DNA from 4 places in the Streptomyces sp. AC602_WCS936 genome. Region 3 is predicted to be linked to each of the others. Evidence: riboswitches for the same ligand, from Rfam matches in the RefSeq annotation. Region 3 holds a riboswitch; each other region holds the start of a gene.
The links. A riboswitch is a leader RNA that binds a small molecule or an ion and turns the genes downstream of it on or off. The one in region 3 is predicted to bind cobalamin.
Positions count from the first base shown of each region.

Region 1: linked by a shared signal. The riboswitch ahead of metE (5-methyltetrahydropteroyltriglutamate--homocysteine S-methyltransferase) and the one ahead of KUM03_RS08980 (ribonucleoside-diphosphate reductase subunit alpha) in region 3 are both predicted to bind cobalamin.
Region 2: linked by a shared signal. The riboswitch ahead of KUM03_RS05965 (energy-coupling factor ABC transporter permease) and the one ahead of KUM03_RS08980 (ribonucleoside-diphosphate reductase subunit alpha) in region 3 are both predicted to bind cobalamin.
Region 4: linked by a shared signal. The riboswitch ahead of KUM03_RS01500 ((2Fe-2S) ferredoxin domain-containing protein) and the one ahead of KUM03_RS08980 (ribonucleoside-diphosphate reductase subunit alpha) in region 3 are both predicted to bind cobalamin.

Region 1 is NZ_JAGMUF010000003.1:123,106-131,916, forward strand. Features, by position in the region: gene metE (5-methyltetrahydropteroyltriglutamate--homocysteine S-methyltransferase) at 1-1,703, opposite strand, end outside; cobalamin riboswitch at 1,873-2,095, opposite strand; partial or broken gene KUM03_RS01515 (3-hydroxyacyl-CoA dehydrogenase family protein) at 2,283-2,777, opposite strand; gene KUM03_RS01520 (MFS transporter) at 2,895-3,368, opposite strand; gene KUM03_RS01525 (IclR family transcriptional regulator) at 3,660-4,436, opposite strand; gene KUM03_RS01530 (cupin domain-containing protein) at 4,516-5,676, shown strand; gene KUM03_RS01535 (fumarylacetoacetate hydrolase family protein) at 5,679-6,506, shown strand; gene KUM03_RS01540 (maleylpyruvate isomerase family mycothiol-dependent enzyme) at 6,503-7,135, shown strand; gene KUM03_RS01545 (FAD-dependent monooxygenase) at 7,148-8,416, shown strand; gene KUM03_RS01550 (thiolase family protein) at 8,413-8,811, shown strand, end outside.
Region 2 is NZ_JAGMUF010000012.1:24,225-33,035, reverse strand. Features, by position in the region: gene KUM03_RS06000 (MerR family transcriptional regulator) at 1-62, shown strand, start outside; gene KUM03_RS05995 (threo-3-hydroxy-L-aspartate ammonia-lyase) at 86-1,054, opposite strand; gene KUM03_RS05990 (APC family permease) at 1,213-2,547, shown strand; partial or broken gene KUM03_RS05985 (MFS transporter) at 2,612-2,965, shown strand; gene KUM03_RS05980 (ATP-binding cassette domain-containing protein) at 2,983-3,819, opposite strand; gene cbiQ (cobalt ECF transporter T component CbiQ) at 3,816-4,565, opposite strand; gene KUM03_RS05970 (energy-coupling factor ABC transporter substrate-binding protein) at 4,566-4,910, opposite strand; gene KUM03_RS05965 (energy-coupling factor ABC transporter permease) at 4,907-5,620, opposite strand; cobalamin riboswitch at 5,650-5,836, opposite strand; gene KUM03_RS05960 (potassium channel family protein) at 5,894-6,406, opposite strand; gene KUM03_RS05955 (chloride channel protein) at 6,468-7,877, opposite strand; gene KUM03_RS05950 (hypothetical protein) at 8,141-8,590, shown strand; gene KUM03_RS05945 (FAD-binding and (Fe-S)-binding domain-containing protein) at 8,684-8,811, opposite strand, start outside.
Region 3 is NZ_JAGMUF010000020.1:68,077-76,887, reverse strand. Features, by position in the region: gene KUM03_RS08995 (GlxA family transcriptional regulator) at 1-231, opposite strand, end outside; gene KUM03_RS08990 (hypothetical protein) at 324-569, shown strand; gene KUM03_RS08985 (ribonucleotide-diphosphate reductase subunit beta) at 482-1,513, opposite strand; gene KUM03_RS08980 (ribonucleoside-diphosphate reductase subunit alpha) at 1,513-3,888, opposite strand; cobalamin riboswitch at 4,012-4,190, opposite strand; gene mctP (monocarboxylate uptake permease MctP) at 4,287-5,897, opposite strand; gene KUM03_RS08970 (DUF3311 domain-containing protein) at 5,894-6,151, opposite strand; gene KUM03_RS08965 (GntR family transcriptional regulator) at 6,301-7,065, opposite strand; gene KUM03_RS08960 (sugar ABC transporter substrate-binding protein) at 7,519-8,811, shown strand, end outside.
Region 4 is NZ_JAGMUF010000003.1:119,772-122,990, reverse strand. Features, by position in the region: gene metE (5-methyltetrahydropteroyltriglutamate--homocysteine S-methyltransferase) at 1-501, shown strand, start outside; gene KUM03_RS01505 ((2Fe-2S)-binding protein) at 621-1,331, opposite strand; gene KUM03_RS01500 ((2Fe-2S) ferredoxin domain-containing protein) at 1,367-1,774, opposite strand; cobalamin riboswitch at 1,837-1,964, opposite strand; gene KUM03_RS01495 (ferric reductase-like transmembrane domain-containing protein) at 2,035-3,021, opposite strand.

The sequences.
Region 1 (8,811 bases), on a different contig from region 3:
GTGAGCATGCCCTTGACCGGGCGGTCGCTCAGTGACTGGGCGTAGGACGTCCAGCGGACCGTCATCGGCTCGGAGCGGGAGATGTCGCCGGCCAGGATCGGCGGGCGGACGTAGCGGGTGCCGTAGGACTGGACCCAGCCGTGCTGCGTGGCCAGGTAGCCGGTGAGCTGTTCGGCGAAGTACTGGACCATGTCGTTGCGTTCGGGCTCGCCGTGCACGAGGACGTCGATGCCGGTCTTCTCCTGGAAGGAGACGACCTCCTGGATCTCGGTCTTGACGCGCTCCTCGTAACCGGCCGTGTCGATGCGGCCCGCCCGCAGGTCGGCCCGTGCGGTGCGCAGTTCGGTGGTCTGCGGGAACGAGCCGATGGTCGTCGTGGGCAACAGCGGCAGGCGCAGGTGGGCGCGCTGGGCCGCGGACCGTTCGGCATACGGCTGTGAGCGGCGGGCGTTGGCGTCCGTCACGGCCTCGGCCCGGGCCCGGACGGCAGGATCGCGGGTGATCGGTGACCCTGCGCGGGAGGCCAGGTCGGCGCGGTTGGCGGCGAGTTCCCCGGCGATGGTGTCGGTGCCCTGGGCGAGGCCCTTGGCGAGGGTGACGATCTCCGTGGTCTTCTGCCGGGCGAAGGCCAGCCAGCGCAGGACCTGCGGATCGATGTCCCGCTCGGCCGCCGTGTCCAGGGGCACGTGCAGCAGGGAGCAGGAGGCGGCGACGTCGACTCGGTCGGCGAGCCCGAGCAGGGTGCCGAGGGTGGACAGCGACTTCTGGAGGTCGTTGATCCAGATGTTTCGGCCGTTGACCACGCCGGCGACCAGGCGCTTGCCGGGCAGCCCGCCGACGGCGGCGAGGGCGTCCAGGTTGGCGGCGGCGGCATCGGTGAAGTCCAGCGCGAGACCCTCGACCGGGGCCTTGGCCAGCACCGGCAGTGCGTCGCCCAGCCGGTCGAAGTAGGAGGCGACGAGCAGCTTCGGCCGGTCGGTGAGGGAACCCAGTTCGCGGTAGGCGCGCTCGGAGGCGTTCAGGTCGGCCGGGGTGCGGTCCTGGACGAGGGCGGGCTCGTCGACCTGCACCCACTCGGCACCGGCCGCCCGCAGGTCGGCGAGGACCTCGGCGTACACGGGCAGCAGACGGTCCAGCAGGGTCAGCGGCTCGAAGTCGGCCGGCACGCCGGGGGCCGGCTTCGCGAGCAGGAGGTAGGTGACGGGGCCGACCAGCACGGGCCGTGCGGTCAGGCCCTGGGCGAGGGCTTCCCTCAGTTCGGCGACCTGCTTGGTGGAGTCCGCCGTGAAGACGGTGCCGGGGCCCAGCTCGGGGACCAGGTAGTGGTAGTTGGTGTCGAACCACTTGGTCATCTCGAGCGGAGCGACCTCCTGGGTGCCGCGGGCCATGGCGAAATAGCCGGCGAGGGGGTCGGATGCGACGGTGGCACGGTGCCGGTCGGGGACGGCGCCGACCATGACGGTGGTGTCGAGGACGTGGTCGTAGTACGAGAAGTCGCCGGTGGGCACCTCCTGGACGCCGGCGTCGGCGAGCTGCCGCCAGTTGCTGCGGCGCAGCTCCGCGGCGGTGGTCCGGAGGGCGTCGGCGGTGACGCGGCCCTTCCAGTAGCCCTCGACGGCCTTCTTCAGTTCCCGGTTCTGACCCTGGCGGGGATAGCCGTACACGGTGGCCCGTGCTGCCGCGGCTGCGGACTTCGCTGTCACGGAGATCTCCTTCGCGAGATGAATCCCTGAGATCCCGGAGACGGGACGAGAGCGCGAAGGGAATGACGAACCTGACGGCAAGGAACCCGCGCGGCAAGGGCACGGTCGTTCCGTCTGGTGTGTACGCCGACCCGCCCTCGAGGTCACCGAGATGTCCGCGTACGGATCGGTCCGCACGCGGGCAGTTGGCAGGTCTTCGGACTTACGGGCACGCCCTCCGTGACGGAGGACCCCTACTGGCCGTCGCTTCCCAGATCCGGTACGTCGGACCCAGTGCGTATGACGGCGGTCGTTCCCGCTCACCGCTGCGGGGCAGTCCCGGATTCCCACCGGGTTCCCTCTTGCGACACCCCGCCTGGCGAACGGGGCGAACCAGCTGCTGCGGTCACCTTACGGGGTGTCGCCGCGAATGGAAGAGCACCGTCCATCATCCGGAAGGCGGGTCGGGCCTCTTGGCAGGTGGCAGCGGTGAGGGGCGGTGAGCGCCGCACTCGCCTCACCGCCCCTTCCCGTCGTGCCGCAGGGGACCCTCACCCCAAGGGGCGCTGCGGGCCCCTCGACTCGCGTCGTACCAGGCCCTCAGCCCTGGTCGTAGGAGTGGAACCCCCGGCCGGTCTTCCGGCCGAGCAGTCCCGCCTCCACCATCCGCTGGAGCAGCGGAGGCGGGGCGTAGAGGGGCTCGCGGAACTCGTCGTAGAGGGAATGCGCGATGGACGCCACGGTGTCCAGGCCGATGAGGTCGGCCAGCCTCAGTGGTCCCATCGGGTGGGCGCAGCCCGGCTCCATGCCCGCGTCGATGTCGGCGGCCGTGGCGAACCCGGACTCCGCCATCCTCACGGCCGAGAGCAGGTAGGGGATGAGCGGCGCGTTGACGACGAAGCCGGCCCGGTCCTTGGAGCGGACGACCGTCTTGCCGAGCGTCCGGGTCGCGAAGTCCTCCACCAGGGCGGTCGTCCCGGCCGACGTGTGCAGTGAGGTGGCTGCCTCGACCAGCGGCAGGACGGGAACGGGGTTGAAGAAGTGCAGGCCGACGACCCGGTCCGCCCGCGCGGTCGCCTTGCCGAGCCGCATGAGGCCGGCCGCGAAGGTGACCTGACCTGCTACGTCGAACTTGCGGCCCTCGGGTGCTTTGGACTCCGTCGCCAGCGCCATGGTGAGCACCATGCTGATCAAGGCGAGTCCGACGAGTACTCAGAAGGAGCCGCGCCACGACCCGATCCTGGCGAACATGCCGCCGAGCAGGGGGGGACACGGCGGCGCCGGCGGACAAGACCCGCTCCAGACCGCGATGGCGTGCGCCCGCTGCCGTACGTCGCGGGTGACCGCGGTGAGTGCGGTGAGCGAGCCGGGGAACATGGCCCCGGCGCCCAGTCCATTCAGGGCGGCGCCGAGCCAGAACACCTGGACGGTCGGGGGGAGCGCGGCGACGGTGCTGCCGGCGGCGACCAGAGCGGTGCCCGCAAGGACGAGCCTGCGCCGCCCGAACAGGTCGCCGAGGACGCCGAAGGTGAACTCGAAGCACACCGCCGCGATCATGAACGCGGCGGTGACCCAGGTGAGTTGTGAGCCGTGGGTGTTCAGATCCTGTTGGGACAGTCCGTTCAGCGAGGCCGGCAGCGCGTTCGCGACTTGGGCCACGAAGACCGCGCCGCAGACGGCAGCCAATGTTCCCGCGTAGCCCGGCTTCCGGGCGGCCCCCGCGGTTGGGCCCGGGGACGTCGTCGTCCCCTTGTTGAGCGTCATTGGTGTTTCTGCCTGACTGGGGACTTCGGGTCTCCCGGAAGCGGGAACCCCGAAGCGTGGAAGCGCTCGGCTCCGCGCACGCGGTGGGGGGAGAGAAGGCACGTCGCGCGTCCGGCGTGGTGCCGTGGAGAATGACACTCGGCTTACGTCGCGTCAAGGAAATGTTCAGGAGATAGAGATACTGTTCTCCGAGTAAGATCGATGGGTCGGGCTCTACGGCTGGTCGGCCAGGTCCTCTTCAAGGGCGTGCGCCGCGGCCTCCAGCGTGGCGACCAGGGAGGGCAGGCGCCGCGGGTCGTAGCGCACGCTGGGCATCGAGACGGAGAGGCCGGCCAGCGCGGTGCCGTCGCGGCCGCGCACCGGGACGCCGACGGCGACGAGACCGCGCTCGGACCGCTCCTTGTTGACGGCGAAACCGTTGCGGCGCAAGCGCCTGAACTCCGTCCGCAGCCGCGCGAGGTCGGGGCGGTCGGCCGGGCGGTCGCGGTAGCGCTCGGGGGCGTAAACCTTCTCCAGCTCCTCGTCGGCCAGGTGGGCGAGCAGGAGGAGTCCCGCCGTGGTGCGGTGGGCGGGGAAGACCATCCCCTCCCGGGACCCGACCCGAAGGGCCTGTCGGCACTCGACGCTGGCGATGAACCGCACCGTCTCCCCGGTGCGCACGATCAGGTTCGCGGTCTCGTCGAGGAGATCGACGACCCGGCGCAGGTGAGGAAGGGCCACAGCGCGCAGCCGTGACACGAGCGACTGGGAGTGGGCGGCCAGCTCCAGCACCGGGCCCGCCCGGTAGACGCGGTCCTCACCCCGCACGGCGAAGTCCCGGTAGACGAGCATCGCGAGGACGCGGTGGGCCGTCGACCGGGCGACACCCAGGCGCTCCGCGAGCTGCGCCACGGTCGCGCCGCCCTCCATCTGCAAGATGGCCGCCGCTCGCAGCGCGTGGTCCACGCTGGCGATGGGATAGGGCGGCGGCGTCTTCAGCGGCTTGTCCATGGCGACCCTCCCGACGCTCCCGAATTCTGCTGTGCAGAATCTACATGTTCCAACAGCAGACGCCATGCACGCTGGCTCCGTGACTGAGTCCTCCCTCACCCAAGACATCGCCACGGGCTCCCCGGTGCGGCTCCAGGCCGTCACCGCCGAGGGGCAGCCCGAGGTCACCCCGGCGCTCGAGGAGCTGTACCGGGGCTTCGAGCAGGAACTGCTCGTGCCGCTGTGGACCGAGATCGGTGATCTGATGCCGGCCCACCCGCGCTCGCGCGCCGTGCCGCACCTGTGGCGCTGGGAGCGCCTGCGCGAGCTGGCCGCACAGGCCGGCGACATCGTGCCGGTCGGGCGGGGTGGGGAGCGCCGCGCGATCGCGCTGGCCAACCCGTCCCTCGGCGGCAGGCCCTTCGCCACCCCGACGCTGTGGGCGGCCATCCAGTACCTGATGCCCGGCGAGGACGCGCCCGAGCACCGCCACACCCAGCACGCCTTTCGCTTCGTCGTCGAGGGCTCGGGCGTGTGGACGGTCGTCGGCGGCGACCCGGTGCCGATGAACCGCGGCGACTTCCTGCCCCAGGCCGGCTGGAACTGGCACGCCCACCACAACGCCACCGGCGAGCCGATGGCCTGGATCGACGGTCTGGACATCCCGTTCCAGTACGTCACCGAGGCGCAGTTCTTCGAGTTCGGCCGCGACGAGATCACCGATGCCGAGCGGATCACCCCCGAGCGCTCCCGCTCCGAGCGGCTGTGGGGCCACCCCGGCCTGCGCCCGCTGTCGGCCACCCCGGCCACGCCCGGCAGCCCGCTGCTGTCGTACAAGTGGGAGTACACGAACGCCGCGCTGCGCGACCAGCTGCTGCTGGAGAAGGAGGGCTTCGGCGGCACCGTCGAGCCCGGTCACGCCGCGGTGCGCTACAGCAACCCGCACGACGGCTCCGACGTCCTGCCGACGATCCGCGCCGAGTTTCACCGCGTCGTCCGCGGCGCCCGGACCGCGCCGGTGCGCGAGACCGGCTCCTCCGTCTACCAGGTCTTCGACGGCTCCGGCGTGGTCACCGTCGGCGACACGTCCTGGACGGTCACGCGCGGCGATCTGTTCGTCGTCCCGTCCTGGGAGCCGTTCTCCGTGAAGTCCGAGGCCGGTGACTCCGACTCCGACTCCGGCGCCCTCGACCTGTTCCGTTTCTCCGACGCGCCCGTCTTCGAGGCGCTGAAGCTCGACCGCACTCAGAAGGACGGCTGACCATGAAGCTCGCCACCCTCCGCACCGCCGACGGCACCCGGGCGGTCCGCCTCGACGGCGACCTCCTCGTCGACCTCGGCTACGCCGATCTGGGCGAGCTGTTCGCCGAGGACGACTGGCTGGGCAAGGCCGCCACCGCGTCCGGCACCGCCTACCCCGTCGAGGGCGCCGACTTCGCGCCGGTCGTCCCGAACCCCTCCAAGGTCGTCTGCGTCGGCCACAACTACACCAACCACATCAAGGAGATGGGCCGGGAACTGCCCAGCCACCCGACCCTGTTCCCGAAGTTCGCCGAAACCCTGATCGGCGCGAACGACGACATCGCCAAGCCGGCCGAGACCGGCACCCTGGACTGGGAGGTCGAACTGGCCGTCGTCATCGGCAAGCAGGTCCGGCGCGCCGACGAGCAGCAGGCCGCCGACGCCATCGCCGGCTTCACCGTCATGAACGACATCTCGCTGCGCGACTGGCAGTTCCGCACCATCGAGTGGACCCAGGGCAAGATCTGGGAGGCCACCACCCCGCTCGGACCGTACGTCGTCACCCCCGACGAGGTCGGCGGCGTACGCCCCGCGCTCGAGGTGCGGACGGTCGTCGACGGCGAGGTCATGCAGCAGGACGACACCGGCACGCTGCTGTTCGACCCGGTCTTCCTCGTGCGGTACATCTCCACCGTCATCACCCTGAAGCCCGGTGACGTCATCGCCACCGGCACTCCAGCCGGCGTCGGCAACGCCCGCGACCCGAAGGTCTTCCTGCTGCCCGGCCAGACCGTCGTCACGGAGATCGCCGGCCTCGGCGCCTGCACCAACAAGGTGGTCGAGGGATGACCGGCGCCCCACGCACCCACGACGACGCGCGCGCCTGGGCCCGTACCGGCACCGAGCTCCTGCTCGACGCCGTCGCGGGCCTGGACGAGGACGCCTTCTCGGCGCCCAGCGTGCTGCCGGACTGGACGCGCAAGCACCTGGTGGCGCACGCCGCCGCCAACGCCGACGCGCTCGGCAACCTGGTGCACTGGGCGGCCACCGGCGAGGAGACCCCCATGTACGCCTCCGCCGAGGAGCGCGCCGTCGGCATCGCCAAGGGGCCCACACTGTGGGCGGACGAACTGCGCTCCTGGCTGACGGACAGCGCGCAGAAGCTCGCGGCGGGACTGGACCGGCTCACCGAGGCACAGTGGGGCCACCAGGTCGTCACCGCCCAGGGCCGAACCGTGCCCGCCACCGAACTGCCGTGGATGCGCGCCCGCGAGGTCTGCGTCCACGCCGTCGACCTCGGCACCGGCGTCGCCTTCGCCGACCTGCCGAAGGGCTTCCTGACCGCGCTCGTCGCCGAGATCAAGGCGAAGCGCGGCCTCGCCGAGCTGCCCGACGGCCCGCTGCCGGAGGTCGCCGCCTGGCTGGCGGGCCGCCCCCACTCGCTCATCGACGCCCCCGAGCTCGGCCCCTGGCTGTAGAGGAGTGCACCCATGTCCCACCCAGATGTGATCGTCGTCGGCGGCGGCATCGGCGGCCTCGGCGCCGCCTTCTCGCTCATCCGCCAGGGCCTGAGCGTCCGCCTGCTGGAGAGCGCCCCCGCCTTCGGCGAGGTCGGCGCCGGCATCCAGCTCGCCCCCAACTGCACCCGCATACTCGACGACTACGGCCTTCTCGACGAGGCCAGGAACCTCGGCGTCGTCCCCGACGCGATGGTCATGCGGGACGCCGTCGACGGCGAGGAGCTGACCCGCCTCGACCTGCGTGACCTGGAGACCCGGTACGGCTACCCCTACCTGGTCATCCACCGCAGCGACCTGCACGGCCTGCTGCTGCGCGCCTGCGAGCGCGCCGGGGTCGAGCTGGTCAACGACGCCCAGGTGACCTCGTACGAGAACACCGACGCCGGGGCCCGCGTGATCCTCGCCTCCGGCGCGACCCACGAGGCCGGGACGGTGATCGCCGCCGACGGCCTGCACTCCGTCGCCCGCAAGTTGTTCGTCGACGACCGGCCCGTCTCCTCGGCGTACGTCGCCTACCGCGGCACCGTCCCCGCCGAGCAGCCACGGGTACGGTCCGTCGACCTCAGCGAGATCGCGGTGCACGTCGGCCCGGGCTGCCACTTCGTCCACTACGGTCTGCGCGGCGGCGAACTGCTCAACCAGGTCGCCGTCTTCGAGTCGCCCAAGGCCCTGGCCGGCCGGGAGGACTGGGGTACGCCCGACGAGCTCGACGCCGCCTTCGCCGGCACCTGCGACTTCGTCCGCGACGGCCTGCCCTTCATGTGGCGGGACAAGTGGTGGCGGATGTTCGACCGGAACCCGATCATGCAGTGGGTGCACGGCCGGATCGCCCTGCTCGGCGACGCCGCGCACCCGCCGCTGCAGTACATCGCACAGGGCGCCATCATGGCCATCGAGGACGGCTGGGTGCTGGGCGAGCACGTCGCCCGCAACCGCGCCGAGGACGGCACCGTCGACTGGACCACCGCGCTCGCCGCCTACGAGGCCGTCCGCCCCGAGCACTGCCGGCGCGTCCTGACCACGTCCCGCAAGTGGGGCGAACTGTGGCACCTCGACGGTCTCGCCCGCGAGCAGCGCAACGCCCTGCTGCGCGCCCGCGACACCTACGACTACTCCTTCACGGACTGGCTGTACGGGCCGACCGCCCTGACGCCGGACCAGGAACCCGAGATGTTCACGCCGATCCCGCTCTCCTCGGCGGCCGTCGGCGAGGCGGCCCTCGCCGGGGGCGCGGCATGAGCGACGCCTACCTCTACGCGGCGGCCCGCACCCCGTTCGGACGGTTCGGCGGCGCGCTCGCCGGGGTACGCCCCGACGACCTCGCCGCGACCGCGCTGACCGGCCTGCTCGACACGAGCCCGGACCTGGACCGCGCCGCCATCGGCGACGTGGTGTGGGGCAACGCCAACGGCGCCGGCGAGGACAACCGCAACGTCGGCCGGATGGCCGCGCTGCTGGCCGGACTGCCGGTGAGCGTGCCCGCCGCGACCGTGAACCGGTTGTGCGGCTCCAGCCTCGACGCGGCGATCATCGCCTCCCGCGCTCTGGAGTCCGGCGACGCGGACATCGTCGTCGCCGGTGGCGTGGAGTCCATGACCCGCGCCCCCTGGGTGCTGCCCAAGCCGGACCGGGCC
Region 2 (8,811 bases), on a different contig from region 3:
CCCTCGTCGCGTCGGCCTTCGCCGGGGTCGTGGAGAAGCGGTCCTCCGACGGACCCGCGTGACCCACCGCTCGCGGACGCTCCCCTCAGCGGCCGACCAGCTCCGCGAACCGCCCGGCGTCGACGTTCCCTCCCGAGGCGATGACGCCGACCCGGCGCGGGCGGGGGTCCAGGCGTCCGGCCATCAGCGCCGCCAGCGCGGTGGCGCCGCTGGGCTCCAGGACGATCTTCAGGCGTTCGAAGGCGAAGCGCATGGCCGCGACGATCTCGTCGTCGCCGACGAGGGCGATCGCGTCGACCAGGCGCCGGTTGACGGAGAAGGTGATCTCGCCCGGGGTGGGCAGGGCCTGGCCGTCGGCGATGGTCCGGGGGACGGGAATGGTGACGCGTTCGCCGCTGTCCAGGGACCGCTTGGTGTCGTCGCCCGCCTCCGGCTCCACGCCGACCACCCGGATGCCGGGGTGCAGGGCCTTGGCGGCGGTGGCGCTGCCGGCGACGAGTCCACCGCCGCCGACGGGGACCACGAGGGCGTCGAGCGCGCCGGTCTCCTCCAGGAGTTCGAGGGCCGCGGTGCCCTGGCCGGCGATGACGTGCGGATGGTCGTACGGCGGGATGAGGGCGAGGCCGCGCTCCTCGGCGAGCGCTTCCCCGAGGGCGGTGCGGTCCTGGGTGTAGCGGTCGTAGGTGACGATCTCGGCGCCGTAGCCGGCGGTGGCCTCCCCCTTGGAGCGCGGGGCGTCCTCGGGCATGAGGATGACGGCGGTGGTGCCCAGTTCCCGGGCGGCCAGCGCCACGGCCTGGGCGTGGTTGCCGGAGGAGTAGGCGGCGATGCCCTTCGCCAGCTGCCCGGCGGACAGCCGGGAGGCCGCGTTGTAGGCGCCGCGGAACTTGAAGGCGCCGACCCGCTGGAAGTTCTCGCACTTCACGAACACCTCGGCGCCGACCAGGGCGTCGAGCGTGCGGGAGGTGAGGACCGGGGTGCGGTTGGCGATGCCGTCGAGACGTGCGGCGGCGTCCCGGACGTCGGCGAAGGTGACGGGCGGTGCGGTGGTCATGCGTGAGGTCCCTCCTGGAAACTCCGAGCGGGTCGGCCCGACCCGCGTGGCGTCGCGCGAGTCAACCTAGCCTCCCGCTCCGCCCTCCTCTCGGCCCGGCCGCCACCGTCCCCGATGTCCGGGGCTTGTTCCGCGCCGTACGGGAAACCTGAGGCGCCATGGCGAGACTCCCGACGCGGCGACCCGCGGACACCCCCGGCGGCCCGGCGCTCAAGCGCGCGCTGACCACCCCGCTGCTGTACTTCTTCATCCTCGGCGACGTCCTCGGCGCCGGCGTCTACGTCCTGGTGGGCCAGGTGGCCGCCGACGCCGGGGGCGCGGTGTGGGTGCCGCTGGGCGTCGCGCTGCTCCTGGCGATGCTGACCGCCGCCTCCTACGCCGAGCTGGCCACGAAGTACCCCCGCGCGGGCGGCGCCTCCCACTACGCCACCCGTGCCTTCGGGCCGTTCGCGGGGTTCGTCGCCGGCTTCTGCATGCTGGCGGCCGGCATCGTCTCCGTGGCCGCGCTGGCCCGCGGCTTCGGCGGCGACTACCTGTCGGCGTTCGTGACCCTGCCCGTGGGACTCGTCGCGGTCGTGTTCCTCGCCGTCCTCGCGCTGGTCAACGCGCGCGGCATCAAGGAGTCCACCCGAGCCAACGTCGCCGCCACCGTCGTCGAGGTCGGCGGCCTCCTCGTCATCGTCGCCCTCGGCGGCTGGCTGCTGCTGCGCGGCGACGGCGACGTGGGCCGGCTGGGACAGCTCGGCACCCCGGAGAAGGGGGCCGCGGCGGCCGTACTGAGCGGCTCCGTGCTGGCGTACTACTCCTTCGTCGGCTTCGAGACCTCGGTGAACGTCGCCGAGGAGACCCGAGACCCCCGCCGTTCCTACCCGCGCGCCCTGTTCGGTGCCCTGGCCACCGCGGGCGCCGTGTACGTCCTGGTGGGCCTCGCCGCGTCCGTCGCCGTCCCGACGGCCCGGCTGGCCGAGTCGAGCGGGCCGCTCCTCGAGGTCGTCGAGGAGGCAGGGGGCGTACCGACGTGGCTGTTCAGCGCCATCGCCCTGGTCGCCGTGGCGAACGGCGCGCTGCTCACCGGCATCATGTCCTCCCGCCTCGCCTACGGCATGGCCCGCGACGGCCTGCTGCCCGCCGCGCTGACCAGGGTCCTGCCCGGCCGCCGTACGCCGTGGGCCGCGATCGCGCTGACGACCCTGCTGTCGATGCTGCTCGCGCTGACCGGCAGCGTCGCCACCCTGGCGTCCACTCTGGTCCTGCTGCTGCTCGTGGTCTTCCTCATCGTCAACACGGCCGTACTTGTGCTGCGCCGCGACCCGGGGGAGGCCGGCCACTTCCGGGCCCCCACCGCGCTGCCCGTGCTGGGCGCCGCGTCCTGCGTCGCCCTCGCCACGCAGATCGAGGCCGAGGTGTGGCTGCGCGGACTGCTGGTGGTGGCCGTCGGGACGGTGCTCGCCGCGCTCGCCGCCGTTCGGCGCTCCGGACGGGCGCGGCGATGAGGGCGATGCCCTTCACCCCCTCCGGCGCCACTAGTACGGGTGGGCGCGGGAGTGGTGCGGCGCGGGGTCCTCGCCCGCGAGCAGCGAGCCGAACGTCGGCGGCGGCGCCGGCGACAGCGCGCCAGAGCTCGGCGGCTCGCTGGACACCGCCCAGGACTCCGTGGGCGGCGGGCCGGCCGTCGCCGAGCGGCTCGCGACCAGTCCGGAGGCCGGGCCCCAGCAGGCCCGGGCCACGGCCGACGCGGTGCACCAGGCCTTCGCCCACGGAGCGTCGGCGACCAGCCTCGTCGGCGGCGTCGTCGTGGCCGCCGGCACCCTGATCGTCATCGCGGTACCGCCCGGCCGCCGCGCCCGGCAGCGCCCCGGGGAGAAGCCGGCCGAGGCGCCGGACATGGCGTTCAGCGACTCGGCACACTGACCCCGGGTCCGCTCGCGTCACTCGGTCAGCGCGGCCAGCTCCTCCGCCGTGCGGGGGCCCGTCGCCGAGTCCGCCAGCAGCCCCCGCGCCCGCAGTACCCGCGCCGCCGCGACGCCCCACGGCAGGCGCAGCCCGGCCTGCCGCAGCGGTTCCGTGCGGGCCAGCGTCGCGGCCGTCGGGCCGGTGTGCACACCGGTGGGCGTGAGCAGCGCGGCGTCGTCCGACCAGCGCAGGGCGAGGTCGACGTCGTGGGTGGCCATCACCACTGTGGTGCCGCCCGCGCGGAGCCGGTCCAGGGTGACGAGCAGCCGCTCCTGCCCGTCCGGATCGAGCCCGGCCGTCGGCTCGTCCAGGATCAGCACCCGGGGCCGCATCGCCACGGCTCCGGCGATCGCGGCCCGCTTGCGCTGCCCGTACGACAGCAAGTGCGTGGGCCGGTCGGCCAGCCGGGCGATGTCCAGCGCGGCGAGCGCCTCCCCGACCCGGGACCGGACCTCCGCGTCGGACAGTCCGAGGTTCAGCGGTCCGAAGGACACGTCCTGCGCGACGGACGCCGCGAAGAGCTGGTCGTCCGGGTCCTGCACCACCAGCTGCACGGTGGTCCGCAGCCGGGTGAGCCCCCGGCGGTCGTACGTCACCGGCTCCCCGCCGAGCGTCAACCGCCCGGCGCGCGGCCGCAGTCCGCCGCTGAGCAGCCGCATCAGCGTGGTCTTGCCGCTGCCGTTGCGGCCCAGCAGCGCGAGCGCGCGACCCTCGCGCACCGCGAAGTCCAGGCCGGTCAGCACGTCCGGCCCCTCCTCGTAGGCGAAGGACACGCCCCGCAGGGCCACCAGGGCCGCTTCCGGCTCATTCACGACAGGGGTCCTTCCAGTACGAGGGTGAGGGCGGCCAGCGCCGCCAGCAGCGCCACGCTCGCCGCGGTGAACGGCACGGAGACGCGGGCGTCGGGCACCAGCACCCGCAGGGTGCCGTCGTAGCCGCGCCCGGCGAGCCCGCTCTGCAGCCGTGCCGCCCGGTCGAAGGCCCGCACGAACGCCGTGGCGCCGAGCCCGCCGAGCGAACGCCAGGCCGCGGCCCGGGTGGTGTGCCCCAGCCGCGCCGCCTGCGCCTGCCGCACCCGGCGCACGGAGTCCAGCAGCAGGAAACTCATGCGGTACGTCACCAGCGCCACGTCCACCACCGGCGCCGGCACCCCGGCCCGCACCAGCCGGGGCAGCAGGTCGGACATCGGTGTGGTGAACGCGAACAGCAGCACCCCGAGGGAGGCCGCCGAAGTGCGCAGCAGCAGCTCGCCGGCGCGTACCGGCCCGCCGTCCGCCGCCGTCAGGAACCCGTCCGGGCCCCCGACCTGAACGAGCAGCGGCAGCGCCCCCGTCACGCAGAAGCCCAGCGGCACCCGGTACGCCCGCCACAGCCTGCGCCCGGGCACCCCCGCGGGCCCCAGCAGCACGGCGAGCGCCGTCACCAGCACCAGCGCCGCGCCCGGCCAGGGCGGCAGCGCGACCGCCAGCACGGTCAGCCCGAGCCCGAGCACGGCCTTGTCCACGGGATGACGGCGACGCCAGCGACTGCTGTGCGCCGCCGCGTCGATCGGCAGCACTCAGTCCCCTTCGGGCGCGTCCCGCACAGCCGTCGCCGCCCTCGCCCGCTCCGCGCCCTGCCGCCGCCCCCGGCGCAGCCCGAAGTAGTACGCGAGCACGCCCGCGCCGATCGCGGCCTGCAGGGCGAACAGCGCCGACTCGACCTCCCCCGAGGGCGGTTCGTACAGCGGCGAGAACCACGGCTCGTAGTCCGGCTCGATCTCGGTGATCGCCGTCTCCGCCTCCGCGTCGGCCCCGGCGAACGGCTCCTCCTTGTGGTCGCCGAGTCCCAGCGCCAGCGGCAGCACCGCGAGCGCGGCCACGGCGAGCAGCAGCAGCGCGTTGATCTTGGCGTTCCGGCTCATCGGGCCACCTCCTGTCCCTCGGTCTTGGCGGCCCCCGTGGTCCCCGTCCTCGTCAGCAGCACGCCCAGCCGGGTCAGTTCCCCCTTGCTGGACTGCACCAGCAGCCGCATCACGACCACCGTGAGCAGGCCCTCGCTCACCGCGAGCGGGATCTGCGTCACGGCGAAGACGGACCCGAACTTGCCGAGCGAGCCCAGGAATCCGCTGCCCGGGTCGGGGAAGGCCAGCGCCAACTGCACGCTGGTGACGCAGTACGTGGACAGGTCGGCGACGAACGCCCCGCAGAACACGGTGACCATCAGCGGCACGTCGAAGCGGCGCAGCAACCGGTAGACGCCGTACCCGGCCCACGGGCCGACGATCGCCATCGAGAAGACGTTGGCGCCGAGCGTGGTCAGCCCGCCGTGCGCGAGCAGCAGCGCCTGGAAGAGCAGGGTGATGGTGCCCAGCACCGCCATGACCGGCGGCCGGAAGAGGATCGCGCCCAGACCGGTGCCGGTCGGATGGGAGCAACTCCCGGTGACGGACGGCAGTTTCAGGGCCGACAGGACGAAGGTGAAGGCCCCGGAGGCGCCGAGGAGCAAGGTGCTCTCCGGGTGCTCCCTGACCTCACGGGTGAGTGACCGTACTCCGTGGACGACGAACGGCGCGGACGCGACACCCCAGGCGATCGCGTGCGCCGGAGGCAGAAAGCCCTCGGCTATGTGCATGACTCGGCAGACCCTCTCCAGCACCTCGTGGATGGACGACGCGCCTTGGCCGGTCTCCTGGCTTACGGGTACCACCGCCCGTGCTCCGCCTTCCCGGATCGCAAGCGATCCAGTGGCTGCCCGCGAGGGCCGGAGCCGGACTTCCCGATTCACAGTGGCGAGGGCCGCACCGGCATCACACCGGATTTCCCGTTCACCAAGGCGTGACGACGGTAGTGCTCCCACGAGGGTGGTGACAAGCGGGCCTCCCGCCCGGCGGGCGCGTGCGCCCCCTCAGCCTTCCCGCGAGCCGGGCCGGTCCCGCCCCGTGCGCCGCACCACCATGTCGCGCATCCGCTGCGTCAGCGCGGTCGCGGCGGCGGTCAGGAACACGAAGCTGTACGCGATCTGCAGAACCGTCACGATCCGCGCCGACTGGCCCCGCGGGGTGATGTCGCCGTACCCGACGGTCGCCAGGGTGACGATCGTGAAGTACAGGGCGTCGACGCGGGTGTGCAGGCCGGTGAACTCGCCGGGCTGTTTGGCGAGGGCGTAGTAGGTGGCCGAGAAGACGTGCACGGACAGGACGATCAGCAGGGAGAGGACCATGCCGGGCCGGGAGTCCGGCCGGTCGACCAGTACGTGCCGGATCTGCCGGAGCAGCAGCACGGCCACGGCGGTCAGGACCAGGGCGAACAGCAGCCAGCTCAGCAGGGGGCGTTGCGGGCCCAGATGATCGAGGGGGAGGAGGAAGTAGGCCGTGACCACGACCGCCGCGGCCCCGGCCCGCAGCCCCCAGGGCCGCACCGCCCGCCACCCGGCCGACCGGCCCCTCACCGCCCCGCCCGCCACCCGGCCCACCGCCCCGTCACCGCCCCGTCCCGGCCGCCGGTCCGCCGTCCGTGTCCGGCCCCGCCCCTGGTCTCCCGTCCGCCTTCGTCCCCGGACCCCCGTCCGCGCTCGGCTCGGTCCGGCGGGTCACCTGGGCGACGATGAAGGCGACCACCGACCCGGTGACGATCAGCGGCATCTGGTCGTGCGCGTCGCCGCCCATCAGCAGTACCGCCAGCACGGCGCTGGCCAGCGGCAGCCCCGTCACCGCGGCCGCGGCGGCGGAGATGCCGAGGGCGAGGGCCGGCGTCGTTCCGAAGCCCGGCAGGCCGGAGCAGGCCAGGGCCGTCGCCGTGCCCAGCAGCACCGCCGGGAAGATCGGGCCGCCGCGCAGACTGCCCAGCGCGATGCCCCAGGCCAGCCCTTTGCACGCGACCAGTGCCACCAGCGCGCCCACCGACCAGGCGTGCGGGTGCGCGGCGAGCTCGGCGAGCGTGGCCTGCCCGGACAGTGCCGCCTGAGCCGGGGAGCGGCCGGTGATCAGGGCGTACGCGCTGACGCAGACGCCGACCGCCGTGGCGCAGGCGACGGTGCGGACGGCCGTGCGCTCCCGCGTCCAGGAGACCGTGCGCCGGCCCAGCTCGCGGCCCAGCGTGATCAGCACGGCGATCAGCGCCGCCGTGGGGATGCCCCAGAGGAAGTCCCCGGCGTCCGGATTGGCGCCCGGCGGCAGGTCGTGCAGCGTGAGGGCGCCGATCTTCAGGCCGGTCCACTGGCCGAAGCCGGTGAAGACCAGGGCGCCCGTCGCGCTGGCCAGCAGACAGGGCAGCAGCAGGGCGACCAGCTGGGCGCCGCCGAGCCCGGCCCCCTCGATGAGCAGCACGGCCGCGGCCACCGGGCCGCCGAGAATGGTGGAGATCGCGGCGGTGGAGCCGGCCGTGGCGAGGACCGCGCTCGCTTTCGGGTCCCCGGCCGCACCCGCCCGCCGCACCGCCAGCAGGGCGAGCCCGCTGCCCACGGCCATCAGCGGCGCCTCCGGCCCCAGCACCACCCCCAGGGGCAGCGTGGCCAGCGCGGCCAGGACCGCACCGGGCAGCGCGCGGGGGCCGACGGGCGCGCCGCCCAGCCCGTTCACCGGCAGATGACCGCCGCCGCCCGGCATCCGGGTCACGATCGGCGCCAGGATCAGCCCCGCCAGCACCAGCGCGGGCAGCGGCCACCACCAGGGCGGGGCGTCGTACCCCACCGCCTCGGGCAGCGCCGTCCACACCCAGTGCTGGAGCTCGTGCTGCAACCCGACGAAGAAGAAGCAGGCCAGCGCGATGGGCACACCCAGCAGCACGCACAGCAGCAACAGCCGCAGGTAGCCGGGGCTGAGCAGGGTGCGCCGCAGGGACTGCTCGGCCCGGCCCGGCACCGCGTTCGCCGGCGCGGGCTGCGTCGTCACGGGCCTCCTCCGTCCACCGCACCCGGTCCCTCACGAGCGTTCGCATGTGCGGCTCAGTAAACGCGAGGCGCACTGGGCCCGCACGCGCACGGCGCCCGTCCCGGGGACCGGGCGGCACGGCGCGGCAGCTGCCTGCCTCACCCGTTCGGCGGACCCGTATGGCCGGGCGGTGCGGGTGGCCGCAGGCTCGAATGACCTGTCGGCGCCTCGGGGTGCCGATGGGCGCAGGCCCGTACGGGGGACACGCAGAAAGGACTCCGCTCATGAGCCAGCACGCCGCACCTTCTCCCGGCAGGCCGACGCACGGCGCCGGCACCCCGCGGTCGGCGGACCGTTCCAGCGGCTGGGTGACCGGCGGCGTCGTCTTCGCGGGCGTACTGCTGCTGCTGAACGGCGCCCTCGCCGTCCTGCAGGGCATCGCGGCCATCGCCGAGGACGACGTGTACGCCCGCGTCGGCAGCTACGTCTACGAACTCAACCTGACGGGCTGGGGCATCATCCACGTCATCCTGGGCGCACTGGTCCTCGTCACCGGAATCGGCCTGCTCAAAGACATGGCCTGGGCACGCTTCGCGGGCATCTTCCTCGCCTCGCTCAGCCTGATCGCCCAGTTCCTGTTCCTGCCGTACTCGCCCGTCTGGTCGGTGATCATGATGGCGATCGACGTCTTCGTCATCTGGGCCCTGGCCAGCCGCCAGGACCAGGCCGCCTGAGGAGCCGTCAAGAAGGACCGTCCACCGCCGGTGACCTCCGGAGCCGCCCCGGCCTCCGGAGGTCACCGCCGTCCGGAGGCCGGGGCGCGGCCATCACCGGCGCCGCAGCGCCCGGCCCAGGGCCGCCGCGGCCAGCGCCGCGCCGACGGCGGTCACCCCCGTGCCCGCCACCGCCAGCGCCTTCGCCCGCAGCCCCGGCGCCGCCGGACGGGCGCCCGGCG
Region 3 (8,811 bases):
CGCCGGGACGGCGATCAGGTCGGCCTCCTCCAGCCGGTCGAGGCCGTACGGCGTGGAGACGGAGAGCCCGCCGACGTGGGTGCTCAGCGCCGGGCCCTGAGCCGACACCACCGCGAAGTCGTACCCGGGCAGGCCCTCGTCGCTCCGGTCGATGCCGAAGACCTCGCAGACGACGCCGAGTTCGAAGGGATGCACGCCGTCCAGCAGGACGGCGGCCACGTTCTGCAGCATGCCGCCAGTGTGCCTCGGAAGTGGCAGGAAATCGAGGCCTTACGGCAGTCCTGCCACTCCCGGTAAGGAGTATCCGGAGCGACAGTGGTGTCATGACCGGAAACCAGATCGAAGCCCTGATCGGAATGCTCGTGACCTTCGGGCTCCTGGTCCTCATGGTCCTCCCCTCGGTGATCGGTATCGTGCGCGACAAGCGCATCGACCGTCAGCTCAGGGAGGCCCAGGAGATGACCCGGGAGGGAGAGGAGACTCAGAAGTCCTCGTCCAGGTCGACGGTGCCCTCCACCGCCACCTGGTACGCCGAGGGGCGCCGCTCGAAGAAGTTGGTCAGCTCCTGAACGCCCTGCAGCTCCATGAAGGAGAAGGGGTTCTCGGAGCCGTACACCGGGGCGAAGCCGAGCCGCGTCAGACGCTGATCGGCCACGCACTCCAGGTACTGCCGCATCGAGTCGGTGTTCATCCCCGGGAGGCCGTCACCGCACAGGTCGCGCGCGAACTGCAGCTCGGCCTCGACGGCCTCCCGCAGCATGTCGGTGACCTCCTGCTGGAGCCGGTCGTCGAACAGCTCCGGCTCCTCCTTGCGCACGGTGTCGACCACGTCGAAGGCGAAGGACATGTGCATCGTCTCGTCCCGGAACACCCAGTTGGTGCCGGTGGCCAGGCCGTGCAGCAGGCCCCGGCTGCGGAACCAGTAGACGTAGGCGAAGGCGCCGTAGAAGAACAGGCCCTCGATGCAGGCGGCGAAGCAGATCAGGTTGAGCAGGAAGCGGCGGCGGTCGGCCCGCGTCTCCAGACGGTCGATCGACTCGACCGAGTCCATCCACTTGAAGCAGAAACCGGCCTTCTCGCGGATGGAGGGAATGTTCTCCACGGCCGCGAAGGCGGCGGCCCGGTCGTCCGGGTCGGGCAGGTAGGTGTCCAGCAGCGTCAGATAGAACTGGACGTGCACGGCCTCCTCGAAGAGCTGCCGGGACAGGTACAGCCGCGCCTCGGGTGAGTTGATGTGCTTGTAGAGCGTCAGCACCAGGTTGTTCGCGACGATCGAGTCGCCGGTGGCGAAGAAGGCCACGAGCCGGCCGATCAGGTGCTGTTCCTCGGGGCTCAGCTTCGCGAGGTCGGCGACGTCCGAGTGGAGGTCGACCTCCTCGACGTGCCAGGTGTTCTTGATGGCGTCCCGGTAGCGCTCGTAGAAGTCCGGGTAGCGCATGGGGCGCAGGGTCAGTTCGAAGCCCGGGTCGAGCAGGTTCTTCGTGGTGGGCTGTGCGGGGGTCTCGGTGGTCATTACTGGCAGGCCTCGCAGGACTCGGGGTTTTCCAGGGAGCAGGCGACGGCTTCGGGGTCCGGGCCGGCCTGCACGGGGACGGTGGTGGCTCGCGCGGCGGCGCGGGCGATGCGGGTCGCCGGGCGCGAACGCAGGTAGTACGTGGTCTTCAGGCCCTGCTTCCAGGCGTACGCGTACATCGAGGAGAGCTTCCCGATGGTCGGCGTCTCCAGGAACAGGTTCAGCGACTGGGCCTGGTCGAGGTACGGGGTGCGGGCGGCGGCCATGTCGATCAGGCCGCGCTGCGGGATCTCCCAGGCGGTGCGGTACAGCGCGCGGACGTCCTCGGGGATCCAGGTGAAGCCCTGTACCGAGCCGTTGGCCTCGCGCAGCGCCTCGCGGGTGCGGGCGTCCCACACGCCGAGCCGCTTGAGGTCGTCCACCAGGTAGGAGTTGACCTGGAGGAACTCGCCGGACAGCGTCTCGCGCTTGAACAGGTTGGACACCTGCGGCTCGATGCACTCGTAGGCGCCCACGATGGAGGCGATGGTCGCGGTCGGGGCGATCGCCAGGAGCAGGGAGTTGCGCAGCCCGGTGGCGGTCATGCGCTCGCGCAGCGCCGCCCAGCGCTCGGGCCAGGTGTGCTCGACGCCGTAGTGGTCGGGGTGCAGCACGCCCCGGGCGGTGCGGGTCTTCTCCCAGGCCGGCAGCGGGCCGTCGCGCTCCGCGAGGTCGGCGGAGGTCTCGTACGCGGCGAGCATGATCCGCTCGGCGATGCGGGTGGACAGGGCCTTGGCCTCGGGGGAGTCGAAGGGCAGCCGGAGCTGGAAGAAGACGTCCTGGAGGCCCATCGCGCCGAGGCCGACCGGACGCCAGCGGGCGTTGGAGCGGCCCGCCTGCTCGGTCGGGTAGAAGTTGATGTCGACGACCCGGTCCAGGAAGGTGACGGCGGTGCGGACGGTGGCGTCCAGCCGCTGCCAGTCGATGTCACCGGCCGCGCGGTCCACGAACGCGCCGAGGTTGACCGAGCCGAGGTTGCAGACCGCCGTCTCGCCGTCGTCCGTGACCTCCAGGATCTCCGTGCAGAGGTTGGAGGAGTGGACGACGTGGCCCGGCTCGGCGGTCTGGTTGGCGGTGCGGTTGGCGGTGTCCTTGAAGGTCATCCAGCCGTTGCCGGTCTGCGCGAGGGTGCGCATCATGCGGCCGTACAGCTCCCGTGCGGGCAGCGTCTTGCGGGCCAGCCCCGCCGCCTCGGCCTTGCGGTAGGCGGCGTCGAACTCCGCGCCCCACAGGTCGACCAGCTCGGGCACGTCGGCCGGGGAGAACAGCGACCAGGGCTCGTCGGTGTCCACCCGGCGCATGAACTCGTCCGGCACCCAGTGCGCGAGGTTCAGGTTGTGCGTGCGGCGGGCGTCCTCGCCGGTGTTGTCGCGCAGCTCCAGGAACTCCTCGACGTCCGCGTGCCAGGTCTCCAGGTAGACGGCGGCGGCGCCCTTGCGCCGGCCGCCCTGGTTCACGGCGGCGACCGAGGCGTCCAGTGTCTTCAGGAACGGCACGATGCCGTTGGAGTGCCCGTTGGTACCGCGGATCAGCGAACCCCGGGCGCGGACGCGGGAGTAGGCGATGCCGATGCCGCCGGCGTGCTTGGAGAGGTTGGCGACCTGGTGGTAGCGGTCGTAGATGGAGTCCAGCTCGTCCTTGGGGGAGTCCAGGAGGTAGCAGGACGACATCTGGGCGTGCCGGGTGCCGGAGTTGAAGAGGGTGGGGGAGGAGGGCAGGTAGTCCAGGCGGCTCATCAGGCCGTACAGCGCGGCCACCTCGTCGGTCGAACGCGTGCTTTCGTCCTCGGCGAGTCCGGCGGCCACCCGCAACATGAAGTGCTGGGGCGTCTCGACGACCTTGCGGGTGATCGGGTGCCGGAGCAGGTAGCGGCTGTACACGGTGCGCAGGCCGAAGTAGCCGAAGCGGTCGTCGGCGGCCGGGTCGACCAGCGCGTCCAGGCGTTCCGCGTGCAGCCGTACGAACGCGGCGGTGCGGTCGGCGATCAGGCCCTCGCGGTGACCGGTGGCGACCGAGCCGCTGAACGAGGTGACGCCCTGCGAGGCGGCCTCGGCGCGGATGCCGATGGCCAGCAGGCGGGCGGCGAGCCTCGAGTAGACCGGGTCCTCGGAGATGAGCCCGGCCGCCGCCTCGGTGGCGAGCTCGCGCAGCTCGGCCTCGTCCGCGCGGGCGGAGCGGCCGCGCAGCGCGGCGGCGGCGACCCGGCCGGGGTCGGCGTCGGGGAGGTCGGCGGTCAGCCCGGTCAGGGTCCGCAGCAGCGCGGCACCGGGTCCGTCGGGTTCCCCGGTCGCCGTCACCGGGGTCGCTGAAGCCGGATCGGCTGGCGCGATGGTCACGTGGAGCACTCCCTCGCTCGGCACGGGGCCTGGCGGGGGGCAGGGGGCAGCTCACGAGCGCGCACGGCGTCGCGTCCACCGGCCCACTCCACGAGGCCCGGACGTCATGGCACCCGGGCCAAGGCGGCCGGGCGCACCGTCGGCAGGTCCTCGGACTGGACATGCGTGCGCGCACGTGCGGAGACGTACGGATGCACGCATGTACACCGTTGCGGGACAGTTCCGGATTCGCACCGGATTCCCCTGCGGCGACAGCGAGCACGAGCATACATCTTGTGCCGACCGGCGCGAGCACCCCCAGATGTTGTGTCCCGGTGTCGTGTCGCGGTACGTGGGCCAGTGCCCCGGTACGACAACGGGCCGCCGGATTCCTCCGGCGGCCCGCATCGATACGAGGGTCAGTGCGAGGAGCCCGCCGTGGCCGGCGGCAGTTCCACCTGGACGCCCGGGTCGCCCGCGTCCGCCGTGTAGTCGCTCGGCTTGGTCTCGTCGACGCCGTCGGGCGCCTTGACCGCCCGCAGGACGAAGGTGAGGACCACGGTGACCAGGACGTTCAGCACGAAGGCGGTGAGGCCGATGTAGCCGATCTCGCCGATGCCGGGGATCTCGTCGGAGGAGCCGCCGAAGTGCTTCTGCGTCGGCGAGGCGACGCCGTACGCGGCGACCGTGCCGTAGACCATGCCGACCGCCCAGCCGCCGAGCAGCGCCCAGCGGTGGAACCAGCGGGTGAACAGGCCGCCGACCAGGGCCGGGAAGGTCTGCAGGATCCAGATGCCGCCGAGCAGCTGGAAGTTGATCGCGACCGTCTTGTCCATGCCGAGGACGAAGACCAGCGCACCCACCTTCACCAGCAGGGACGTCAGCTTGGAGACCTTGGTCTCCTGGGCCGGGGTGGCGTCCGGCTTGATGAAGTCCTTGTAGATGTTGCGGGTGAAGAGGTTCGCGGCGGCGATCGACATGATCGCCGCCGGGACCAGCGCGCCGATGCCGATCGCGGCGAAGGCCACGCCCGCGAACCAGTCCGGGAACATGTTCTCGAACAGCTGCGGGATCGCCAGCTGCCCGTTCTCCACCGTCACTCCGGCCGCGATCGCCATGAAGCCGAGCAGCGCCAGCAGGCCCAGCATCAGCGAGTACAGGGGCAGGATCGTGGTGTTGCGGCGGATCACCTCACGGCTGCGGGAGGACAGCGTCGCGGTGATCGAGTGCGGGTACATGAAGAGCGCGAGCGCGGAGCCGACCGCCAGCGTGGCGTACGTCCACTGGCCGCCGTGGTCCGGTATCAGCCCACCCTTGCCCGTCTCGGTGAACTTGTCGTTCGCCGAGGCGAAGATGTCGTCGAAGCCGCCGAGCTTGATCGGGATGTAGATGATCGCCACCGCGATCACGATGTAGATCAGCGTGTCCTTGACGAACGCGATCAGCGCGGGCGCGCGCAGCCCCGACGAGTAGGTGTACGCCGCCAGCACACCGAAGGCGATCAGCAGCGGCAGGTCCTTGATGAACCAGTTGGTGTCCTTGCCGCCGCCGACGCCCATCACGTCCAGTACGGCCTGGATGCCGACCAGCTGGAGCGCGATGTACGGCATCGTGGCGAGGATGCCGGTGACGGCGACCGCCAGCGACAGCCCCTTCGAGCCGAACCGGCCGCGCACGAAGTCCGAGGTCGTCACGTACCCGTGCTTGTGGGAGACCGACCACAGGCGCGGCAGGAAGGTGAAGATCAGCGGGTAGACCAGGATGGTGTACGGCACCGCGAAGAAGCCGGCCGCGCCCGCCGCGTAGATCGCCGCCGGAACGGCCACGAAGGTGTACGCCGTGTACAGGTCGCCGCCCAGCAGGAACCAGGTGACCCAGGTGCCGAAGGAGCGGCCGCCGAGGCCCCACTCGTCGAGGCTGTGCTCGTTCTCGGCCTTGCGCCAGCGGGCGGCCAGGAAGCCCATGGCGGTGACGAGCACGAAGAAGAAGATGAAGACGGCGAGTGCGACGCCGTTCACGCCGTCGTTCACTTGGAACCGCCTTCCCGGCGGGCGCGCTGGTCACGCTGCCACAGCTTGTACGCCGTCATCGTCAGCGCGGTGGAGATGACGACCCACGCCATCTGGTACCAGTAGAAGAACGGGATGCCGATGAAGGCCGGGTCGGACTTGGCGTACGAACCGACCCAGAGCATGGCGACGAACGGTGCGAGAAGGCAGAGCCCGATGACGACGCGCACCGGCGTCACCACCGGTTCTCTGCTCTCTGGTGGGGCTTGTGACATGCGGTGGCTCCGTCCCCTCGCTGATCACCTCGTGGCAGTGCGCACGAAATGTAGGTGACGGGTTCAGGACAGCGGAAGCCCTCGTCCGCATATCGGTCCCCAAACGCAATGTCAGGGCGTGCATCGGGACCGTGCAGGTGGGGCTTGGTCTAGTCCTGCGGCCGCTTGAGGCGGGCGACGAACTTGTAGCGGTCGCCCCGGTACACCGAGCGCACCCACTCCACGGGCTGGCCGGTCCGGTCCTGCGAGTGCCGGGAGAGCATCAGCATGGGCAGGCCGACGTCGGTGCCGAGCAGGCCGGCCTCGCGCGGGGTGGCCAGGGAGGTCTCGATGGTCTCCTCGGCCTCGGCCAGGTGGACGTCGTACACCTCGGCGAGCGCGGTGTAGAGGGAGGTGTACTTCACCAGGGAGCGGCGCAGGGCCGGGAAGCGCTTGGCGCTGAGGTGGGTCGTCTCGATGGCCATCGGCTCACCGTTGGCCATGCGCAGCCGCTCGATGCGCAGCACCCGCCCGCCGGCCGTGATGTCCAGCAGCCCGGCGAGCCGGTCGTCGGCGGTGATGTAGCCGATGTCCAGGAGCTGCGAGGTCGGTTCGAGGCCCTGGGCGCGCATGTCCTCGGTGTACGAGGTGAGTTGCAGGGCCTGCGACACCTTGGGCTTGGCTACGAACGTGCCCTTGCCCTGGATGCGCTCGAGGCGGCCCTCGACGACCAGTTCCTGCAAGGCCTGGCGCACGGTCGTGCGTGAGGTGTCGAACTCCGCGGCCAAAGTGCGCTCGGGCGGGACCGGGGTGCCCGGGGCCTGGGTGCGGGTCATGTCGAGCAGGTGCTTCTTCAGGCGGTAGTACTTGGGCACGCGCGCGGTACGGACCGTCGTCCCACCCTCGTTCTCCGCACTGCTGACGTCGGTGCTCATGCTCTGCCTTCCCGGCTCCGGGTGCCGAAGCGACCGCTATCCCTGTCGGCCACGGCTCACATCGTGGCACGGCTTCGCGCCGGCATGGTCCGGCACGCTCCGTGATCCCCTCTGTATACCTCCGGGACCGTTGTTGGTCTAGTCCACAGCGCCGCCGGACGGTGCTGGTACCCGCGTTCGGAACCGTACCGGCACGTCATTCGCGGGGCAGTGGTACACCCGGTCCGGGTCCGTCCGATCTGCCGCTTGCGCAATGAAAGGTCCCTGCATATCTCGGTCGCATCACGGACGCGGGGAGCGTGGTTGAACACCCTTGACAGCCCTATTGGTCTGGGCCAAGCTCCCCGTACTGGTCTACACCATTGGTCCAGGTCCCGGCCCCAGGAGCGGTACGCGTTCACGCTTGAACCGCAGGGAGGCAGGGGGGTTTGTGGCATCCCTGAGGAGGGTGGCGTGAAGCGCAAGCTGATAGCCGCGATCGGTATCGCGGGCATGATGGCATCCATCGCGGCGTGCGGGGGCTCCGACGACAACGGATCGTCCAAGCAGAACCCGAAGGACCGCGAGGGCGAACTCACCGTCTGGCTCATGGTGGACGCCCAGAGCAGCTGGCCGGAACTGGTCAAGCAGGCCAATGACGAATTCAACAAGAAGTACCCCGGCGTCAAGGTCAACGTCCAGTACCAGCAGTGGGCGGACAAGACCAAGAAGCTCGACGCCGCCCTGTCCGGCGACTCGTTCCCCGACGTGGTCGAGCTCGGCAACACCGAGACGATGACCTACATCCTCAACGGTGCCCTCGGCGAGGTCGACGCCAAGAAGTACGACAACTCGGACACTTGGATCGACGGTCTCGAGGACACCTGCACGTACGAGGGCAAGCTGTACTGCGTCCCGTACTACGCGGGTGCCCGCGTCGCCGTCTACAACAAGGACATGTTCAAGGCCGGCACCGGGTCGGACAAGCTGCCGACGACCGAGGCGGACCTGCTCAAGGCCCTCGACAAGGTCCAGGACAAGTACAAGGCGGACAACGCCTTCTCCGCGCTGTACCTGCCGGGCCGCTACTGGTACGCCGCCATGTCCTACGTCGCCGCGTACGGCGGCGAGATCGCCAAGTACGACGAGGGCAGCAAGGAGTGGAAGGCCAGCCTTTCCACGCCGGAGGCCCAGAAGGGCATCCAGCACTTCATCGACCTGGTCAAGAAGTACAACCACGGCGACCAGACCAAGGACGAGCAGGACCACGCCAACGTCATGGCCAACGAGAAGACGGCCCTGCTCTACGGCAACGCCTGGGAAGCCGGCAGCGTCGTCGACTCGAAGACGAACGGCAACCCGAAGCTGGAAGGCAAGATCGCCACCGCGGGCATGCCCGGCCCGAACGGCAAGGCGCTGCCCTCCTTCATCGGCGGCTCCGACCTGGCCACCATCGCCAAGTCCGACCAGCAGGACATGGCGCAGGACTGGATCGCGCTGTTCACCAACGAGAAGTCCCAGGCCGCGCGGGCCAAGAAGGACATCCTGCCCAACAACACCAAGCAGCTGGAGCCGCTGAAGGCCAATCCGAAGACGGCCCCGGTCGCCAACGCGGTCCCCGACGCCTGGTTCACCCCGATCGCCCCCGGCTGGGCCGCGATCGAGAAGAAGGAAACGCTCGAGACGATGCTGCTCGACATCCTCAAGGGCAAGTCGGTCGCCGACGCCACCAAGGAGGCGGACGCGGAGATCAACTCGTTGATCAAC
Region 4 (3,219 bases), on a different contig from region 3:
GGCACCTCGGTCATCCAGGTCGACGAGCCCGCCCTGCGCGAGACCCTGCCGCTGCGCACCGCGGACCGTGCGACGTATCTGACGTGGGCCACCGAGGCGTTCCGGCTCACCACCGCCGGCGTGCGGCCGGACACCCAGATCCACACCCACATGTGCTACGCCGAGTTCGGCGACATCGTGCAGGCCATCGACGACCTCGACGCCGACGTGATCAGCCTGGAGGCCGCCCGCTCCCATATGCAGGTGGCCCGGGAACTCGCCGCCCACGGCTACCCGCGCGAGGCCGGTCCGGGAGTCTACGACATCCACTCCCCACGCGTGCCGAGCGCTGAGGAGGCTGCAGAACTGCTGCGCACCGGCCTGAAGGCGATCCCCGCCGAACGGCTCTGGGTGAACCCCGACTGCGGTTTGAAGACCCGCGCCTGGCCCGAGACCCGCGCCTCTCTGGAGAACCTGGTCGCCGCCGCCCGCACTGTCCGCGGTGAGCTGTCCGCCTCCTGACCGAGGAACGCGGTGGGCCGGGACGCCGCAAGCGTCCCGGCCCCGTCCCACAGCACCGCCATGAGCAAGGTGTGCCCCAGCCTCCGTCCGCCCGTCGGCCGGGCGGAGGCAGCGGTACCTCACCGCGGGCCTCGGCGCGGCACCCCTCCGGCCAGCCCGCAGTCACCGCACTTCGAGCCGTTCGGCGCACGGTAGTAGAGGCAGCAACTCCGACGGCGGAACGCGAGGTCGGAGCGGGTGAGTACACCGGTGCCCGCCAGGCGTCCGGTGTTCAGCAGCGCGGTCGTGAGGTCGGCGAGCGGTCCGCGTTCGGCGGGACGGAGTGCGTGCAGGGCGTGGGCCGCCCCGGCGAGCGCCGACGCCGAGTTGCCGTCCAGCAGACGCGGGGCGACTTTGACGCGCAGTCCGTCGGCCAGTGCCGACAGATGATCCGTCACCTGCTCGTACAGGACGCGGACGGGGCCGCCGTCGAGCCGGTCGGCGTACCAGCCGTCCGGGCGGGGCACCCGGAGGGCCGGTCCGTCCTCGGCGCGCTGCAATCCCTCCAGGTCGGGGACGATCCGGTGCAGAACGACGCAGGCCAGTGCCGGTGACCAGAGGCGGGCAGCGTGACCGAGCTGGGCGATGGATATGGCGACGCGTGGTTCCCGAGTGCGGTGACGGCGTGCGACGGCTGCGGCAAGTTCAGTGAAACCATCCGCGTAGGAGTGGGCGACCGGATGCCATCCGTCGTCCGGCCCGCCGACCTGCAGGGCGAAGAAGCCGCCGAGGCCGGCCACGTCGTGCAGGGCGGTGGCAACGGACGCCGTCGAGGCCCGGGCTCCGTGCACGGCTTTTGTCCTCCCTCCGGCTTCCGTCCGTACGGTCACGAGGCCGTACGCCGTCGGCGCGGCGGCGTGATGGCGTACAGGTCGAGGATGTCCGGCAACGGTGCCACGCCGGGTCCGCCCGCGCGTGCCCACGCGGCGATGTCCTCGGTCGCGTCCGGGTCGTTGACCAGCCCCAGCCAAACCGGTCGGGCACCGGCGGCGCGGTCTTCCGCGGAGGGTTGTACGACGATGACGTTGGCCTGGTCGCAGACGTCGAGGCAGTCGGAGACGCGTACCGGTGCTGCGGCACGCAGGCGTTCGGTCTGGGCCGTGTGGTCGACGCCGGTCACTTTGGGGCTGCCGCAGCAGCAGTCGCGGCACACGACGATGCGGCACGGCACCGGGGCGGTGGCCGTTGCGGCCCTCGTGTCGTCCGGCGTTCGTCCGGTCGGCGTTGCGGGCATGCGGTGCCGTCCCTCTCTCCGGGGAGATCCGCCCCGGTGGTCCGTCGAGGAGGCGACCGCGTAAGTCTCCTGGCTCTCGGGTCGATGCTCGTCCCGGCCTTCCCACCCACTGCAGGGCAGTGGCCTGTCGGGAGTCGCTCGCCGATCACAGTGGCGGGACCGCGCCGGATTCACACCGGCTTCCTCGTTCCGCCGTCGCCCTGTCGCCGGCCATCATCCCATCCCGGGGTGCCGTGCCCCCCGTGCCCCCCGTGCCGCCGTCAGTCCGTTTCCTGGGAGTGCGGGGCCGTGGCGGGCGGATGGGTCGGACGGTCCCGCCCACCGTCCCGGCCGGACACCACCACGATGACCAGCCCGACGACGACGGCTCCGGCGATGACGCGTCCGGCCGCGCGCGCCCACCAGCCCGGACGGGCCGCGCTCGCGCCTCCTCCCGGCGGCTCCAACCGTTCGGCGCGCCGAGCAGGTCTCAGCAGACGGAGCAACAGCAGTACCGCGACCGGGAGTTGCAGCAGCCACAGGACGGTGCGCGGCCACTCCCCGTACCAGACGTTGGTCCCGTACAGCAGCGTGTGCCACACACTCAGCACGTAGACGACGATCACAAAACGGTGCAGCCGTCGCCAGGTGTTCGCTCCGATGCGGTGGCGGACGTAGAACAGCAGCCCCAGCGGGATCGCCAGATACAGGGCACCTTGCCCGAGCGGGATGGCGACGCGGCCGGTGCCGGAGTCGTACCAGCCAGGCACGAAGCTGTCGGCGAAGCCCACCCACAGCCGCTCGGCCCAGTCCACCTTCGTCTCATAGCGTACGAGTTCCGCCGCGAACATCAGCGCGTGCGCGAACATCAGCGCCATCGTCGTCAGGCTCGTGGTGCGGTGCCAGCGCTCCAGCACCTGCCGGGAGACCGGCCGCCGGGCAGGGCGCGGCCCCGACAGCAACAGACCCAGCATGACCGTGCCCCAGGCCCACAGCAGACCCGACCATCCGAACGCCTGGCTGAGCAAGTACATCCAGTAGGTGCCCGCATCGTCCATGAACGGCATGACCGCGACGGTGTCCGAAGCACCCGACTCCATGCGCGTCCACAGGAGGGCGAACACGAGCGCCGTGACCACCACCGCCGCCGTGGCGTCGGGCAGGGCGGACCGCATGTCGCCGCGCAGTACGACGCGGCCCCCGGGAGACCGTTGCCTTCCGGGCGGGGCTGCTGCCCCGTCTTCGTCCGGCCTCGTGTCTGACGTCATCAGGGGCCTCCCGGGCACGGGCCACCGCGGCAACGGTGTGCATGTGTCGTGAGGCAACAAGTCTGGCTGATGGGGCAACGCTCTCCTGAGGCGTTTTCCGGCCAGAGCCGTCAAGGCAACTGGACGGGGACACACCTGGTTTCTGCTTCCCCCCACATTCAAGACAACCGTTGAATCCTCGCTGTCGCAGGAGTATGA